Linked DNA regions of Rubrivivax gelatinosus IL144. The protein of the gene in region 1 interacts with the protein of each later gene in a pairwise test. Links are inferred from orthologs where the notes say so. Each region holds a gene or a part of one and is shown on either strand. Other genes may lie near its edges.

The links. Proteins that work in one complex are often made in the same cells at the same time.
Region 2: the proteins of ruvA (region 1) and ruvC interact in binary tests that used the Escherichia coli proteins (3 or more experiments, as listed by UniProt). The link is inferred for Rubrivivax gelatinosus IL144 from one-to-one orthologs.

Annotation. Positions count from the first base shown.
Region 1 is NC_017075.1:4,733,895-4,740,812, forward strand. The notes cover bases 2,282-5,085. They hold ruvA (Holliday junction branch migration protein RuvA), read left to right. Parts: upstream 2,282-3,296; coding sequence 3,297-3,875; downstream 3,876-5,085. Other genes in these bases: embS (sensor histidine kinase EmbS), read left to right, coding at 2,282-2,547; embR (response regulator transcription factor EmbR), read left to right, coding at 2,609-3,253; RGE_RS21595 (copper chaperone PCu(A)C), read right to left, coding at 3,995-4,465; ruvB (Holliday junction branch migration DNA helicase RuvB), read left to right, coding at 4,545-5,085. In the rest of the region: RGE_RS21575 (PhoH family protein), read right to left, coding at 1-599; more of embS, read left to right, coding at 682-2,281; more of ruvB, read left to right, coding at 5,086-5,609; RGE_RS21605 (type IV pilin protein), read left to right, coding at 5,807-6,235; RGE_RS21610 (GspH/FimT family pseudopilin), read left to right, coding at 6,223-6,684; type IV pilus modification protein PilV, read left to right, coding at 6,684-6,918. UniProt on the Escherichia coli protein: The RuvA-RuvB-RuvC complex processes Holliday junction (HJ) DNA during genetic recombination and DNA repair.
Region 2 is NC_017075.1:1,057,409-1,064,439, reverse strand. What follows is about bases 2,819-5,735. They hold ruvC (crossover junction endodeoxyribonuclease RuvC), read left to right. Parts: upstream 2,819-3,947; coding sequence 3,948-4,523; downstream 4,524-5,735. Other genes in these bases: RGE_RS04950 (ExeA family protein), read right to left, coding at 5,241-5,735; RGE_RS04955 (dienelactone hydrolase family protein), read left to right, coding at 4,520-5,239; RGE_RS04965 (BON domain-containing protein), read left to right, coding at 3,310-3,888; RGE_RS04970 (response regulator), read right to left, coding at 2,819-3,096. Outside these bases: purH (bifunctional phosphoribosylaminoimidazolecarboxamide formyltransferase/IMP cyclohydrolase), read left to right, coding at 1-34; RGE_RS04990 (lysophospholipid acyltransferase family protein), read left to right, coding at 71-694; RGE_RS04985 (phosphatidate cytidylyltransferase), read left to right, coding at 696-1,670; RGE_RS04980 (hypothetical protein), read right to left, coding at 1,667-1,882; RGE_RS04975 (response regulator), read left to right, coding at 2,070-2,702; more of RGE_RS04970, read right to left, coding at 2,713-2,818; more of RGE_RS04950, read right to left, coding at 5,736-6,893; RGE_RS04945 (hypothetical protein), read right to left, coding at 6,925-7,031.

The sequences.
Region 1 (6,918 bases):
ATCAGGTCGTAGAGCGCGTCGTAGAGCGGCCGCAGATAAGGGTCGACCTTCTGCGCCAGGTCGCCGGGCAGGAAACCCAGGCGCTCGCCGGCTTCGACCGCCGGGCGCGTCAGCACGATGCGCTGCACGCCGTGGCGCTCCAGCGCGTCGACGGCGCAGGCGACGGCGAGAAAGGTCTTGCCGGTGCCGGCCGGGCCGATGCCGAACGTGATGTCGTGCGCCAGGATCTGGCGCAGGTACTGCACCTGATTCGGCGTGCGGCCGACGAGGTCGGCATGGCGCGTATGCAGCACGATGCGCTCGGCGCTGCCTTCTGCAGGCGTGCCGGGCGCGGGCGGCGGCATCGCGCCGGCTTCGGCCAGCGCGAGCTGCAGCCGGCGTTCGCCGATCGGCGCCTCGGCCTGTTCATACAACCGGTCGAGCAGGGCGACGGCGCGTTCGACCGCCGGGCGCGGCCCGTCGATGCGGAAGCTGTCGTCGCGGCGCGCGAGCGTCACGCCGAGGCCGGCTTCGATGGCGCGCAGGTGCGCGTCGAGCGGCCCGCAGAGGTGGGCGAGGCGACGGTGGTCGGCCGGGGCGAGCGTGTGGCGGCGGATCAAGCGGCGAGGATGCGGGGGGACGACAGGAACTGCCATTGTCGCAGCGCCGCCGGGCAAGCGGCATGCCTCAGAATCGACCGACATGTCGCCGCCCGCCCTGCTCCGCCGCCTGTCGTCGCTGCTGACCGTGTTGCTGTTCGCCCTGCTGTCGCTGCCGGCGGCGGCGCAGACGCTGCGCATCACCTCGGCGCTGGCGGCGCCGGGCGACACGCCCGGTTTCCCGGCCGACGCCGACGCCCAGCCGGTCAGCCTGCCCGACGACTGGTCGCGTTCGCGCCCCGGCGCCAGCGGCCCGGTCTGGTACCGCATCGGCTTTCGCGCCCCCGAGCGCCCGGGCGACGACGAGCTGAGCGCGCTGTACATCGAACGCGCCTGCACCAACCTCGAGGTCTACCTCAACGGCCAGCTGGTCTTCAGCGGCGGGCGCATGCGCGAGCCGCTGACCAACAACTGCGGCCAGCCGCAGCTGGTGACGCTGCCGTCGGCGCTGATCGCGCCCGAGCTGAACACGCTGGACATCAAGGTCGCCGGCCAGTCGATGGCGCGCGTGGGCTCGCGCTGGCGCGCCGGCGGGCTGTCGGCGCTGGAACTCGGGCCGCAGTCGCTGCTGCTGCACCGCCAGGCGCGCCAGCACACCTTCGCCGTCGCGCTGCCGCAGGCGCTGTCGGCGACGCTGCTGCTGATGGGCAGCTTCATGTTCGTGCTCGGCACGATCAACCGGCGCGAGTCGCACCTGGCCTACTTCGGCGCGCTGACCGTGCTGTGGTCGGCGCTGGAGGCGCGGCTGTGGCTGCGCACCGTGCCGGTGGACGCCGCCGTCGCCGAGTTCCTGCTCTGTTCGCTGCTGGCCTTCATCACGCTGGCGGCGGTGCAGTTCCTGCTGCGCTACGCCCAGCACCGCAGCCGCATCGCCGACCGGCTGCTGCCGCTGCAGTGCGCGGCGATGCCGGCGACCCTGGTGCTCGCCGGCCCCGAGCGCCTGCACGTGCTGACGATGCTGTGGTCGCTGGTGCTCGGACTGCAGGTCGGCGCCGCAGCGATCTACTACCTGCGCGCGCAGTGGCGCGGGCATTCGCGCTCGTCGTGGGTGATGGCGGCGACGCTGGGCACGCTGGCGCTGGCCGGGCTGGTGGAGTTCGTCTCGCAGCAGGTCGGCGGCAGCCCGATGCCGGCGCAGGCCGCGCGTCTGGTGGCGCCGCTGATGTTCGTCGTCGTCGGCCTGCGCCTGGTGCAGCAGCACGGCCGCGCGCTGCAGGAAGCCGAACTCGGCCGCGCCCATCTCGAGGAGCGCGTGCGCGAAGCCACCGCCGAGATCGAACGCAACTTCCGTCAGCTCGCCGAGCTGCGTGTCGAGCAGATCACCGAGCGCGAACGCAAGCGCATCGCCGCCGACCTGCACGACGACCTGGGCGCCAAGCTGCTGACCATCGTGCACACCAGCGACGACCAGCGCATCTCGACGCTGGCGCGCGAGGCGCTGGAGGAGATGCGGCTGTCGGTGCGCGGCCTCACCGGCCGTGCGGTGCGCCTGGCCGACGCGCTGGGCGACTGGCGTGCCGAGGTCGTCAACCGGCTCGCGCAGGCCGGCATCCAGGCCGAGTGGGAAGCGCCCGAGGACCTGACGCAGATGCTGTCGGCGCGCGCCTTCGTGCAGACCACGCGCATCCTGCGCGAGGCGACGAGCAACATCATCAAACACAGCGGCGGCTCGCACGCCTCGGTGACCTGCACGGTGGCCGACGGCGACTTCAAGGTCGTTGTCCAGGACGACGGCGACGGCATCAAGATCGAGAACGACGGCCGGCTGGACCGCGGCCACGGCATGGCGACGATGAAGAACCGCGCCAAGCAGCTGCAGGGCCAGTGTCTCGTCGAGTCCGCGCCGGGGCGCGGGACCGTGATACGGCTCACGATCCCGCTCGACCGGGCGCTCGAGGCCGCCTCCTAGTCCGTCCCGCGATACCCTGCTGCTGTTAGCATAAGTTTTCGGCCCGAACGAGCCCGATTCCATGAAGAACGTCCTGCTGCTCGAAGACCTGCCCGAGATCCGCGCCTGGATGCGCAAGCTGGTGCTCCAGGTCTTCCCGACCGCCCAGATCTCGGAAAGCGCCCGCGTCCAGGACGCGATCTCGCTGGCCGCGGCCGTCAAGTTCGAACTCGCGCTGATCGACCTGGGCCTGCCCGACGGCAGCGGCGTCGATGTCGTCACCAAGCTGCGCGACGTGCAGCCCGACGCCCAGTCGGTCGTGGTCACGATCCACGACGACGACGAGCACCTGTTCCCGGCGCTGCAGGCCGGCGCCTTCGGCTACATCCTGAAGGAGCAGCCGCGCGAGCTGATCGTCGAGCAGTTGCAGCGCATCAGCCAGGGCGAGCCGCCGCTGTCGCCGTCGATCGCGCGGCGCATGATGGCCCACTTCACGCAGAAGGCGAAGCCGCAGACCTCGCTGCTGCCGCACGTGCAGCTGACCGACCGCGAGAGCGAAGTGCTGCTGCGCGTGGCCAAGGGCTACACGCTGCCCGAGATCGGCGTGCAGCTGGGCCTGTCGCGCCACACGATCGCCGACTACGTCAAGCAGATCTACCGCAAGCTCAACGTGAGCTCGCGCGCCGAGGCCGCGCTCGAGGCGCAGCGCCAGGGCCTGTTCCGCTGATCCCCCGCCGGGCCCGCGGCCCGGCGCGGCGACAATCGCGGCCATGATCGGACGACTCTCCGGCACGCTGGCCGAAAAGAATCCCCCGCAGCTGCTCGTCGACGTCGGCGGCGTCGGCTACGAGGTCGACGTGCCGATGAGCACGTTCTACCACCTGCCCGCGCTCGGCGAGCGCGTCGTGCTGCTGACCGAGTTCGTCGTACGCGAGGACGCGCAGCAGCTCTTCGGCTTTCTCACAGCGAGCGAACGCGCGACCTTCCGGCTGCTGGTCAAGATCAGCGGCGTCGGCCCGCGCATGGCGCTGGCGCTGCTGTCGGGGCTGTCGGTGGCCGAGCTGTCGCAGGCCGTCGCGGCGCAGGACGGCGCGCGCCTCGTCAAGGTGCCGGGCATCGGCAAGAAGACCGCCGAACGCGTGCTGCTGGAGTTGAAGGGCAAGCTCGCGCCCGACCTGGGCCTGCCCTCGGCCGCCGGCGGCGCCGGCGACGCCCATGCCGACATCGTGCAGGCGCTGATGGCGCTGGGCTACAACGAGCGCGAGGCGCAGGCGGCGGCCAAGGCGCTGCCCAAGGACGTCGGGGTCAGCGAGGGCATCAAGCTGGCCCTGAAAGCCTTGAACCGTTAGCCCCCGAGCTCGCTTTCGCTCGCTACCCCCCGAGGGGGCCGTCCGCCAACGGACCGGCGGAGCCGGTCCGTGGCGGGAAGCTGGGTCGCGCGGGGATCAGCGGACCTCGCTCGCCGGACTCAGTGACCGCTGTGCTTCATCGCCGGCATCGCGGCGTTCATCGCCTTCACCGGCACTTGCAGCTCGACGCTCTCGCGCTTCTTGTCGGCGCCTTCGAAGACCAGCGTCACCGGCACCGTCGCGCCGGCTTCCAGCGGCTGCTTCAGATCCATGAGCATCACGTGGTAGCCGCCGGGCTTGAGCTCGACGGTCTGGCCGGCCGGCAGCGCCAGGCCGTTGGGCAGCGCACGCATCTTCATCACGTTGCCTTCCATCGCCATCTCGTGGACCTCGGCGACGCCGGCCACCGGCGAGGAGACGCCGACCAGGCGCGAACCCTGCACCGAGCTGATCTGGGCGAACAGGCCGGTCGCCTTCTGCTGGGCGACGGTGCCGCGGATCCAGGCGTCCTTGACGGTGGTCTGCGCCGAGGCGGCCGCTGCGGCCAGGCTCATCAGCACGCCGATCGCGGCGGCGGCGGTACGGTTCATCGGAAACACTCCTTAGGTCGTCGGCGGCGGCCGACGCGGCCACCGGGTCGGGCAGTCTAGCTCGCCATAATCCGCCCACATGGCGATCAAGACCGACGACTTCGGCACTCCCCCGGCCCCGCGCGTGGTCAGCGCCGCCCCCGCCTCGCCCAACGAGGAGGCGATCGAGCGTGCGCTGCGACCCAAGGTGCTGGACGAGTACGTCGGCCAGGCGCGTGCACGCGAGCAGCTGGAGATCTTCATCCACGCCGCACGCGGCCGCGCCGAGGCGCTGGACCACGTGCTGCTGTTCGGCCCGCCGGGGCTGGGCAAGACGACGCTGGCGCACATCGTCGCCGCGGAACTGGGCGTCAACCTGCGCCAGACCTCGGGCCCGGTGCTGGAGAAGCCGCGCGACCTGGCGGCGATCCTGACCAATCTCGAGAAGAACGACGTGCTGTTCATCGACGAGATCCACCGCCTGTCGCCGGTCGTCGAGGAGATCCTCTACCCGGCGCTGGAGGACTACCAGATCGACATCATGATCGGCGACGGCCCGGCGGCGCGTTCGATCAAGCTCGACCTGCAGCCCTTCACGCTGGTCGGCGCCACCACGCGCGCCGGCATGCTGACCAACCCGCTGCGCGACCGCTTCGGCATCGTCGCGCGGCTGGAGTTCTATACCTCCGACGAGCTGACGCGCATCGTCACGCGCTCGGCCGGGCTGCTCGGCGTCGAGGTCGACCCGGCCGGCGCGCTGGAAGTCGCGCGGCGCTCGCGCGGCACGCCGCGCATCGCCAACCGGCTGCTGCGCCGCGTGCGCGACTACGCCCAGGTCAAGGGCGACGGCCGCATCGATGCGCCGATCGCCGACAAGGCGCTGGCGCTGCTGGACGTCGACCCGCTGGGCTTCGACGTCATGGACCGCAAGCTGCTGGAGGCGGTGATCCACCGCTTCGACGGCGGCCCGGTGGGCCTGGACAACGTCGCCGCGGCGATCGGCGAGGAGTCGGGCACGATCGAGGACGTCATCGAGCCCTACCTGATCCAGCAGGGCTACCTGCAGCGCACGCCGCGCGGCCGCGTCGCGACGCTCGCCGCCTACCGCCACCTGGGCCTCGCGCCGCCGCAGCGCGCCGGGGGCGACCTGTTCGGCGTCAACTGAAGTGCGCCCGCGGGGCCGCGGTGTGAAGGGCGTCACGCGCGGCGCGGCCGGTTAACAGTCGGTAACGACCTCGCCGGCATACTGCCTCAAGCCACATCGCCGGACGCCGATGTCCCGTGGGAGCGGATGGCCCGGTCGCACGCCCGTCCGCACCGCCGCCGCTGGCGCCGTTCGATGCCGACACGACCGAGACCCCGATGACGCTCCGTTCACGCCCCGCCGCGCGCGCCGGTTTCACGCTGATCGAACTGATGATCGCGCTGGCCATCCTGGCCATCCTGGCTGCCGTCGCGCTGCCCTCCTACAACAGCTACGTGCGCCGCTCGAAGATCCCGGTCGGCCTGGATGCGCTGTCGGCCTTCGCCACGCGCATGGAGCAGCGCTACCAGGACGTGGGCAGCTACGGCAGCAACGGCAACTGCGCGTTCACGCCGAGCAACGTCAACAACTTCACGCTGAGCTGCGAACTCACCAACAGCGGCCAGGGTTTCACCGCCACGGCCACGGGCACCGGCACGGTCTCCGACTTCACCTTCACGATCAACGCCAGCGGCGCGCGCACGACGACCTACAAGAGCACCACGCTGACCTGCTGGAGCACCAAGGGCACGGTATGCGACACCTGAAGCGCCGCGGCCTGACGCTGATCGAACTGATGGTGGCACTGGCCATCGGCGCGATGCTGATGCTCGCAGCCGCGCCGCACTTCGCCGAGTTCGTCTCCAACTCGCGCCTGCGCGAGGCCGGCAACGTGCTCTACACGCAGGCCCTGTACGCGCAGAGCGAGGCGCTCAAGCGCAACGGTACGGTGCGCCTGGGCATCGACGGTTCGACGGTGACCGTGACCGACGTCGGCGGCAACACGACGCTGCGCACCGTCACGCTGTCCGGCAGCGTCGCCGCCTCCGAGGCCAAGACGATCAGCTTCAACGGCCGCGGCATGATCGCCGCCGACGCGTCGATCGACCTCGGGCTGCCCGACCAGACCTGCTCGGCCGACCTGCGCTGCCCCGGCCTGCGCGTCGAAGGCGGCGGCGCGATCCGGCTGTGCGGCGACAACACCGGGACCTGCTGATGCGCACGCCACAGCTTCGCCGCCAGGCGGGATTCGGCCTGATCGACGCGCTGATCGCCCTGGCCATCCTGTCGATCGGCCTGCTCGGCCTGACGCGGCTGCAGGCCCGCTCGCTGAGCTACGGCACCGAGGCCGACCAGCGCGTCAAGGCCGTGCAGTTCGGCAGCGAACTGCTGAGCACCGCGATGGTCGACTCGGGCAATCCAGGGTGCTACCTGCTGCCGACCGCCGGCA
Region 2 (7,031 bases), 3.7 Mb from region 1 along the record:
GGTGCTCACGGGCACCCGCCACTTCCGCCACTGACGTCTGCCGGGGCCGCAAGGCCCCGGACCTCTCCCGATGGCTTCAAAAGCCGACCTGATGGGCTTGCTGCTGACGGCACTCGTGCGGCTGATCACCGGCGCCCAGGGGCACTGGAAAGGCTGTCCGCCGAAGGCCGAGCAGCGCATCTACTTCGCCAACCACCAGAGCCATCTCGACTGGATGCTGATCTGGGCGGCGCTGCCCAGCGACCTGCGCGCGACGACGCGCCCGATCGCGGCGCGCGACTACTGGACCTCGTCGAAGTTCAAGGCCTGGCTGACGCGCGAGGTGTTCCACGCCGTCTACGTCAGCCGCCAGCGCAGCGAGGACCAGGACCCGCTGGAGCCGCTGGTCGAGGTGCTCGACGCCGGCGACTCGCTGGTCATCTTCCCGGAAGGCACGCGCAGCAACAAAGGGCTGCCGCAGCCGTTCAAGACCGGGCTCTACCACCTCGCCGAGCAGTTCCCCAACGTGCAACTGATCCCCGCCTGGATCGACAACGTCAACCGCGTGATGCCCAAGGGCGAAGTGGTGCCGGTGCCGATCCTGTGCACCGTGACCTTCGGCGCGCCGATCCAGCTCGAACCGGGCGAGGACAAACGCGCCTTCCTCGAACGCGCCCGCGAGGCCGTCGTCGCGCTGCGCCCGCACCTGAGCTGAGATGGGACACCTGCGAGCGCTCACCGTGGACCAGCAGGTCGGCCTGCTGTTCGTCATCCTGTTCGGCGCGCTGATCGTCGTCAGCGCGATCTCGGGCCTGGTGATGCTGCGCCGCTCCGAAGAGGAGGGCAGCAGCCGCCACATCCGCGTGAAGGCCGAGCTGCGCGCGATCTGGGCCGGCGCGATCGTCTTCTGGCTGGCCTGGGTCTCGGGCGCGCTGGGGGCGACGCTGCTGTTCGCGGTGTTCTCGTTCTTCGCCTTGCGCGAGTTCATCACCATCGCGCACACCCGGCGCAGCGACCACCGCAGCCTGATCCTGTCGTTCTTCATCGTGCTGCCGGCGCAGTACCTGCTGGTCGGATTCCGCACCTTCGACCTGTTCACGGTCTTCATCCCGGTCTACGTGTTCATCGCGATCCCGGTGATCAGCGCGCTGGCCGGCGACCCCGAGCGCTTCCTGGAGCGCAACGCGAAGATCCAGTGGGGCGTGATGGTCTGCGTCTACGGCCTCAGCCACGCGCCGGCGCTGCTGCTGCTGGAGTTCAAGAACTACGAGGGCCGCGGCGCCTTCCTCGTGTTCTTCCTCGTCGTCGTCGTGGCGACCGCGCAGCGCACGCAGGAAGGCGCGTCGCGCTGGCTGCGGCGGCGGCCGGTGGCGCGCCACATCGACCGCTCGTTCTCCTACCGCGCCTGGGCGATCGGCGCGACCACCGCCGCCATCGTCGGCGCCGCGCTGTACTGGACGACGCCGTTCAAGGCCGGCCAGGCGCTGGTGATGGCCTTCATCGCCGCCGGCGCCGGCAGCTTCGGCGAGTTCGTCATGAAGGCGCTGAAGAAGGACGCCGGCGTGCCGTCCTGGGGCAACCGCAGCGCGATCACCGGCGCCGTCGGCCTGCTCGACCGCGTCGCGCCGCTGTGCTTCGCGGCGCCGGTGTTCTTCCACTCGGTGCGCTGGTACTTCCAGTTCCGCGGCTAACGCGCGGCGGTCGCGATCAGTTCCGACTCGGTCCGCACGACGCGGCCGGCGGCGTCGAAGACGACGGTCACCTCGACCGGGCGGCCGTCGGCGCCGCGTTCGGTGTAGACGGCGCGCGTGGCGCCCGGCGCCGTGCCGGCACAGGCCGCCACCAGGGCGGCGGCAGCGAGACCCGGGACGAGCGCGGCAGGAAAAGCGATGCGGGATGTCATGGCAGTCTCCTTGACTCCAGCTTCGTCGCCCGGCCCGGCCGGCGCCGTCGGCCGTCGGCCCCGCGACCGGTCGGACACGGCCGACGCCGCGCGCCCGCCACGTCCGACCCCGCCTGCGGACGGGATTTGAGCCTCGCTACACTGCCTCGGGGCCGCTGCGCCGGCTGCGACCAAGGAGAAGCCGTTGATCATTCGGGTGGGCATCGTCGACGACCACGCCATCGTGCGTACCGGGCTGCGCCAGTTCCTGTCCGAGCAGGTGGACCTGCGTGTCACCGGCGAGGCGGCCAACGGGACCGAGGCGCTGGATCTCGTGCGCCGCGGCGAGGTCGACGTGCTGCTGATGGACCTGTCGATGCCCGGCCAGAGCGGCGTCGACGCGCTGGCCGCGATCCGCGCCCGCGCCGCCGAGCTGCCGATCCTCATCCTCAGCGGCTTCCCCGAGACGCACTACGCGACGACGCTGCTGCGCCAGGGCGCCAGCGGCTACCTGAACAAGGAGTGCGACCCCGAGGAGATCGTCAAGGCGATCCGCACCGTCGCACGCGGCCGGCGCTACATCACCAGCCAGGTCGCCGAGCTGCTGGCCGACACGATGGCCGGCGGCACCGACAAGCTGCCGCACGAGTCGCTGTCCGAACGCGAACTGCAGGTCTTCCTGCGCCTGGCCAAGGGCGAGACGGTGGGCCACATCGCCGAGAGCATGTTCCTCAGCGTCAAGACGGTCAGCACCTACCGCACCCGGGTGCTGGAGAAGCTCAAGCTCGCCAGCAACAGCGACCTCACCTACTACGCGCTGAAGAACGGGCTGATCCAGTAGCCCGGCCGGCTCAGGCCGGCGGCGGCGGCAGCGCGGCGCAGTAGTTGATCAGCGCGTCGATGTCGCGCGACTTGTCGAACACCCGCACCGCACCCAGGTCCAGACACTGGCGCGCGAGGTCGGGCGAGGCGTAGTTCGTCAGCACCACGCGCCGCAAGGGGCTGCCGGCGTCGCGCAGCGCACGCAGGATGCCGGTGCCCGAGCCGGTGCGCAGGAAGATGTCGAGGATCGCCAGGTCGCAGCCGTTGGCCGGGTCGCCCAGCCAGCGAAGCGCGCCGGCCTCGTCGTCGGCCCAGCCGACGACCTTGAGCGGCACCAGTTCCTCCAGTGCCGACACGAGGTTGTCGCGGATGACGGGGCTGTCCTCGACGACGAAGGCTCTGATCAAGGACATCGGGGGCGTGGGAGTGATGGGGCGTGGCCGTCGCAGCGGCTTCTTTGCGGCCCAGTCTATCGAGCCCGGCACGCCGGCCGCGTAGGACGGCGCTGACATCATGGCGCGACCTCGGGCGGACGTGCCCGCCGCGCCACGGCCGATGGTGGCCTCGGGCGCCGGCACCGACCATCGACCTCGAGGCCCGTTCCGCGGGCCACGACAGGAGCCGCGATGAGCACCACCCTGCACGACACCGAGACCTCGGCGCTGCGCCGCGACGCCGCCCGCGCCGAAGCCGACGCCGCCCGCGCCCGGGCGGACGCCGAGGCGATGAGAGCCCGCCGCCCGCTGCCCCGGCGCCGCTGGCCTGGGCTGCTGGCCGCCTTGCTGGTCGGCGCCGCCATCGGCGCGCTGCTGATGTCCAACCACTACGACGACCGCACGCTGGGCCAGCGCCTGGACGCCGGCCTGGCCGCCGCCGGAGACCAGGTGCGCGGCGGCACCGCCGAGCTGCGCCAGGACGCCCGCGAAGCCGCCCGCGACGGCGCGCTGGCGACCGAACGCGCCACCGCCAACGCCGCCGGCGCGGTGGGCGATGCGCGCATCACCACCGCGGTGAAGGCCGCGCTGGCCACCGACCCGGCCTTGAGCGCGCTGCGCATCGACGTCACGACCGAAGCCGGCGTCGTGCGCCTCGAAGGCCCGGCGCCCGACGCCGCCGCGCGCGAGCGCGCGACGACGCTGGCCGCGGCACCCGACGGCGTCGTGCGCGTCGACAACCGGCTGGTGGTCGGCGGCGCGGCGCGCTGAAGGCCGGCAGGGGGCGTCTGAGATACTGCGGGCCGCGCCGCCCCCCGGCGGCCCGCCCCATGCGCATCCTCGGAATCGACCCCGGCCTCCAACGCACCGGCTTCGGCGTCATCGACGCCGACGGCCCGCGGCTGGCCTACGTCGCCAGCGGCGTCATCGACACCGCCGAAGCGCCGCGCGGGGACCTGCCGCTGCGGCTGAAGATCATCTTCGAAGGCGTCGCCGAGGTCGTCTCGCGCTACGAGCCCGAGGCCGCGTCGGCCGAGATCGTCTTCGTCAACGTCAACCCGCAGAGCACGCTGCTGCTCGGCCAGGCGCGTGGCGCCGCGCTGGCGGCGCTGGTCTCGGCAGGGCTGCCGGTGGCCGAGTACACCGCGGTGCAGATGAAGAAGGCCGTCACCGGCCACGGCCTGGCGGCCAAGGCCCAGATCCAGGAGATGGTCAAACGCCTGCTCGCGCTGCCCGGCGTGCCCGGCAAGGACGCCGCCGACGCGCTGGGCCTGGCGATCGCACATGCCCACGCCGGCGGCACGCTGGCCGCGCTGGCCGAAGCCACGCCGCTGGCGCGCCGCGCCCACGCACAGTACCGCCGCGGCCGCGCCTACCGCGCCGCGCCCCCACGGAGAAGCCGATGATCCCGAACACCGCCGAAGACCCCGTCGCCACGCGCTGGCTCGACATCGCGCCCGGCTTCGCCGCTTACCTGGCGCTGCCGCCCGCGGGCCGCGGCCCGGCGATCGTGCTGTTCCAGGAGATCTTCGGCGTCAACACGCACATCCGCGCCGTCGCGCGCCAGTGGGCGCTGGACGGCTTCATCGTGCTCGCGCCGGACCTGTTCCACCGCCGCGCGCCGCGCATCGAGCTCGGCTACTCCGGCGACGACCACGCGCAAGGCATGGCGCTGCACCAGGCCTACACGCACGAGGAGCAGCTCGCCGACGTCGCCGCCGCGATGGCCGCGGCGCGGGCGCTGCCCGAAGCCGCGGGACAGCGCTGCGGCGCGCTCGGCTACTGCATGGGCGGCCGGCTGGCCTTCTTCGCCGCCGCGACCGCCGGCGCCGACGCCGCGGTGGCCTACTACGGCGGCCGCATCCAGGACCATCTGGCGCTGGCGCCGCAGGTGAAGGCGCCGATCCAGTTCCACTACGCCGGCGACGACGCCTACATCCCGCCGGCGGCCGTCGACGCGGTGCGGGCCGCGTTCGCCGGCCACGACGGCGCCGAAGTGCAGGTCTACCCCGGCACGCCGCACGGCTTCAACTGCTGGTCGCGCGAGAGCTACGAGCCGCGTGCCGCGGCGCTGGCGCACGGGCGTGCGCTGCAGTTCCTGGCAGCCGCGCTGAACGGCTGATTCAGTCGCCCAGCCGCGGCTCGCCGCGGCGTTCGGCGCGCGCCAGCAGCATCTGCGTCTGCGGCCCGGCGATGCCATCGACCGCGAGGCCGCGCGCACGCTGGAAGTTGGACACGCGGCGTGCGATCGACGCGGCGTCGGCGTCCTCGGCCGGCTCGCCGTCGAGCGCATGCAGCCGGCGCGCCAGCGTGTCGGCGGCCGCCGGCGGTTTCCACAGCGTCGCGAAGTCGCCGCGCCACCAGCGCGCCAGCGCCAGCAGCGGCACACGTTCGCGGTGCTCGCCGAGCTGCAGCGTCGCGCTGTCCTCGGACAGGCCGACGAGCAGCACGTGGGCGCTGCGGCCGCGTTCGTCGATCAGGTGCAGCAGGCCGGGACGGTCGAGCTGGCGCAGCGTCGGCAGACCGACGCGCCCGCTCCAGCAGGACAGGCCGGTGGCCGCCAGCGCCGCGCAGGGTTCGCCGGCGGCCGGCGTCGCGCCCCACAGCCGCGCCAGCGCGCGCCAGGCCAGCGCTTCGTCGGCAGCCAGCGGCGTGAACCAGGCCTCGGACGACGGTGCCGAAGCGGCCGCGGCAGCCTCGACCGCCGGCGCGGTCTCGGGCGCCGAGGCCTGCGACGCCGCGGCGATGGCCACGGGGGCCGCCGAGGCCGGTGCGGGCACGGGCGCTGCCGCCACCGCCGGCTTCGCCGCCGGCGCCGGGTCGCGCCAGGCCGGTGCCAGAAGCAGCCCGCCGGCGATGGCCGCGGCGACGCCGGCGCCGAAGGCCCACGTCGCCGCCGTGCCGCCGGCAACGGCCGGCGCCGGGGCGAGCGCCGGGGCCGGCGCGTGGCGCGCGGCCGGCAGCACCGGCGGCCCGGCGACGTCGTGCGCGGCGCGCTCCAGGATCTCGCGGCCGATGCGGCGCGTGCCGGTCTCGGCGGCGATCGCCAGCGCGCGGTCGCAGAGCACGTTGATGCGCCGCGGCACGCCGCCGCTGAAACGCTGCACCAGGCCCAGCGACTCGCCGTCGAAAGGCAGCGCGCCTTCGTAGCCGGCGACCGCCAGGCGGTGCTCGATGTAGGCCGCGGTCTGGGTCTCCGACAGCGCGCCGAGGTGGAAACGGACGACGATGCGCTGCGCCAGCGGCTCCAGCTCGGGCCGCGTCAGCATCTCGCGCAGCTCGGGCTGGCCGATCAGCAGCACCTGCAGCTTGCGGCCGCTGGAGTCCAGGTTGGTCAGCAGGCGCAGCTGCTCCAGCACCTCGTGCGACAGCGCCTGCGCCTCGTCGATGACGATCAGCGTGCGCCGCCCCTGCGCATGCGCCAGCAGCAGATGGCCGTGCAGCGCGTCGATCATGTCCACCGGGCCGTCGCCGGCCGGCAGCTCGACCTGCAGGTCCTCGAAGACGCGCGCGATCAGCGCGTCGACGCCCAGCTTCGGGTTGACGACGCTGGCGACGTCGACGTTGGACGGCAGCTGCTCCAGGAACGTGCGCCAGAGCGTCGTCTTGCCGGCACCGATCTCCCCGGTCAGCAGCACGAAGCTCGCGCCGCGCGCCAGGCCGTAGTTCAGCAGCTCCAGCGCTTCGCGGTGCTGCTCGGCGGGGTAGAGGAAACGCGGATCGGGCGCGATCGAGAAAGGCTCGCGCGCCAGGCCGAAGAAGGACTCGACGTTCATGGCGCGGCGAGCATAACCGCCGCGCTACGCGCTACAGCATCAGCGCCAGGCGTTCGAGGATCAGCACGGCGAAGAAGCCGATCGCCGCCAGCACCGTCCATTTGACGATGACGATGCCGCGCCGCCGCCAGCCGGCCT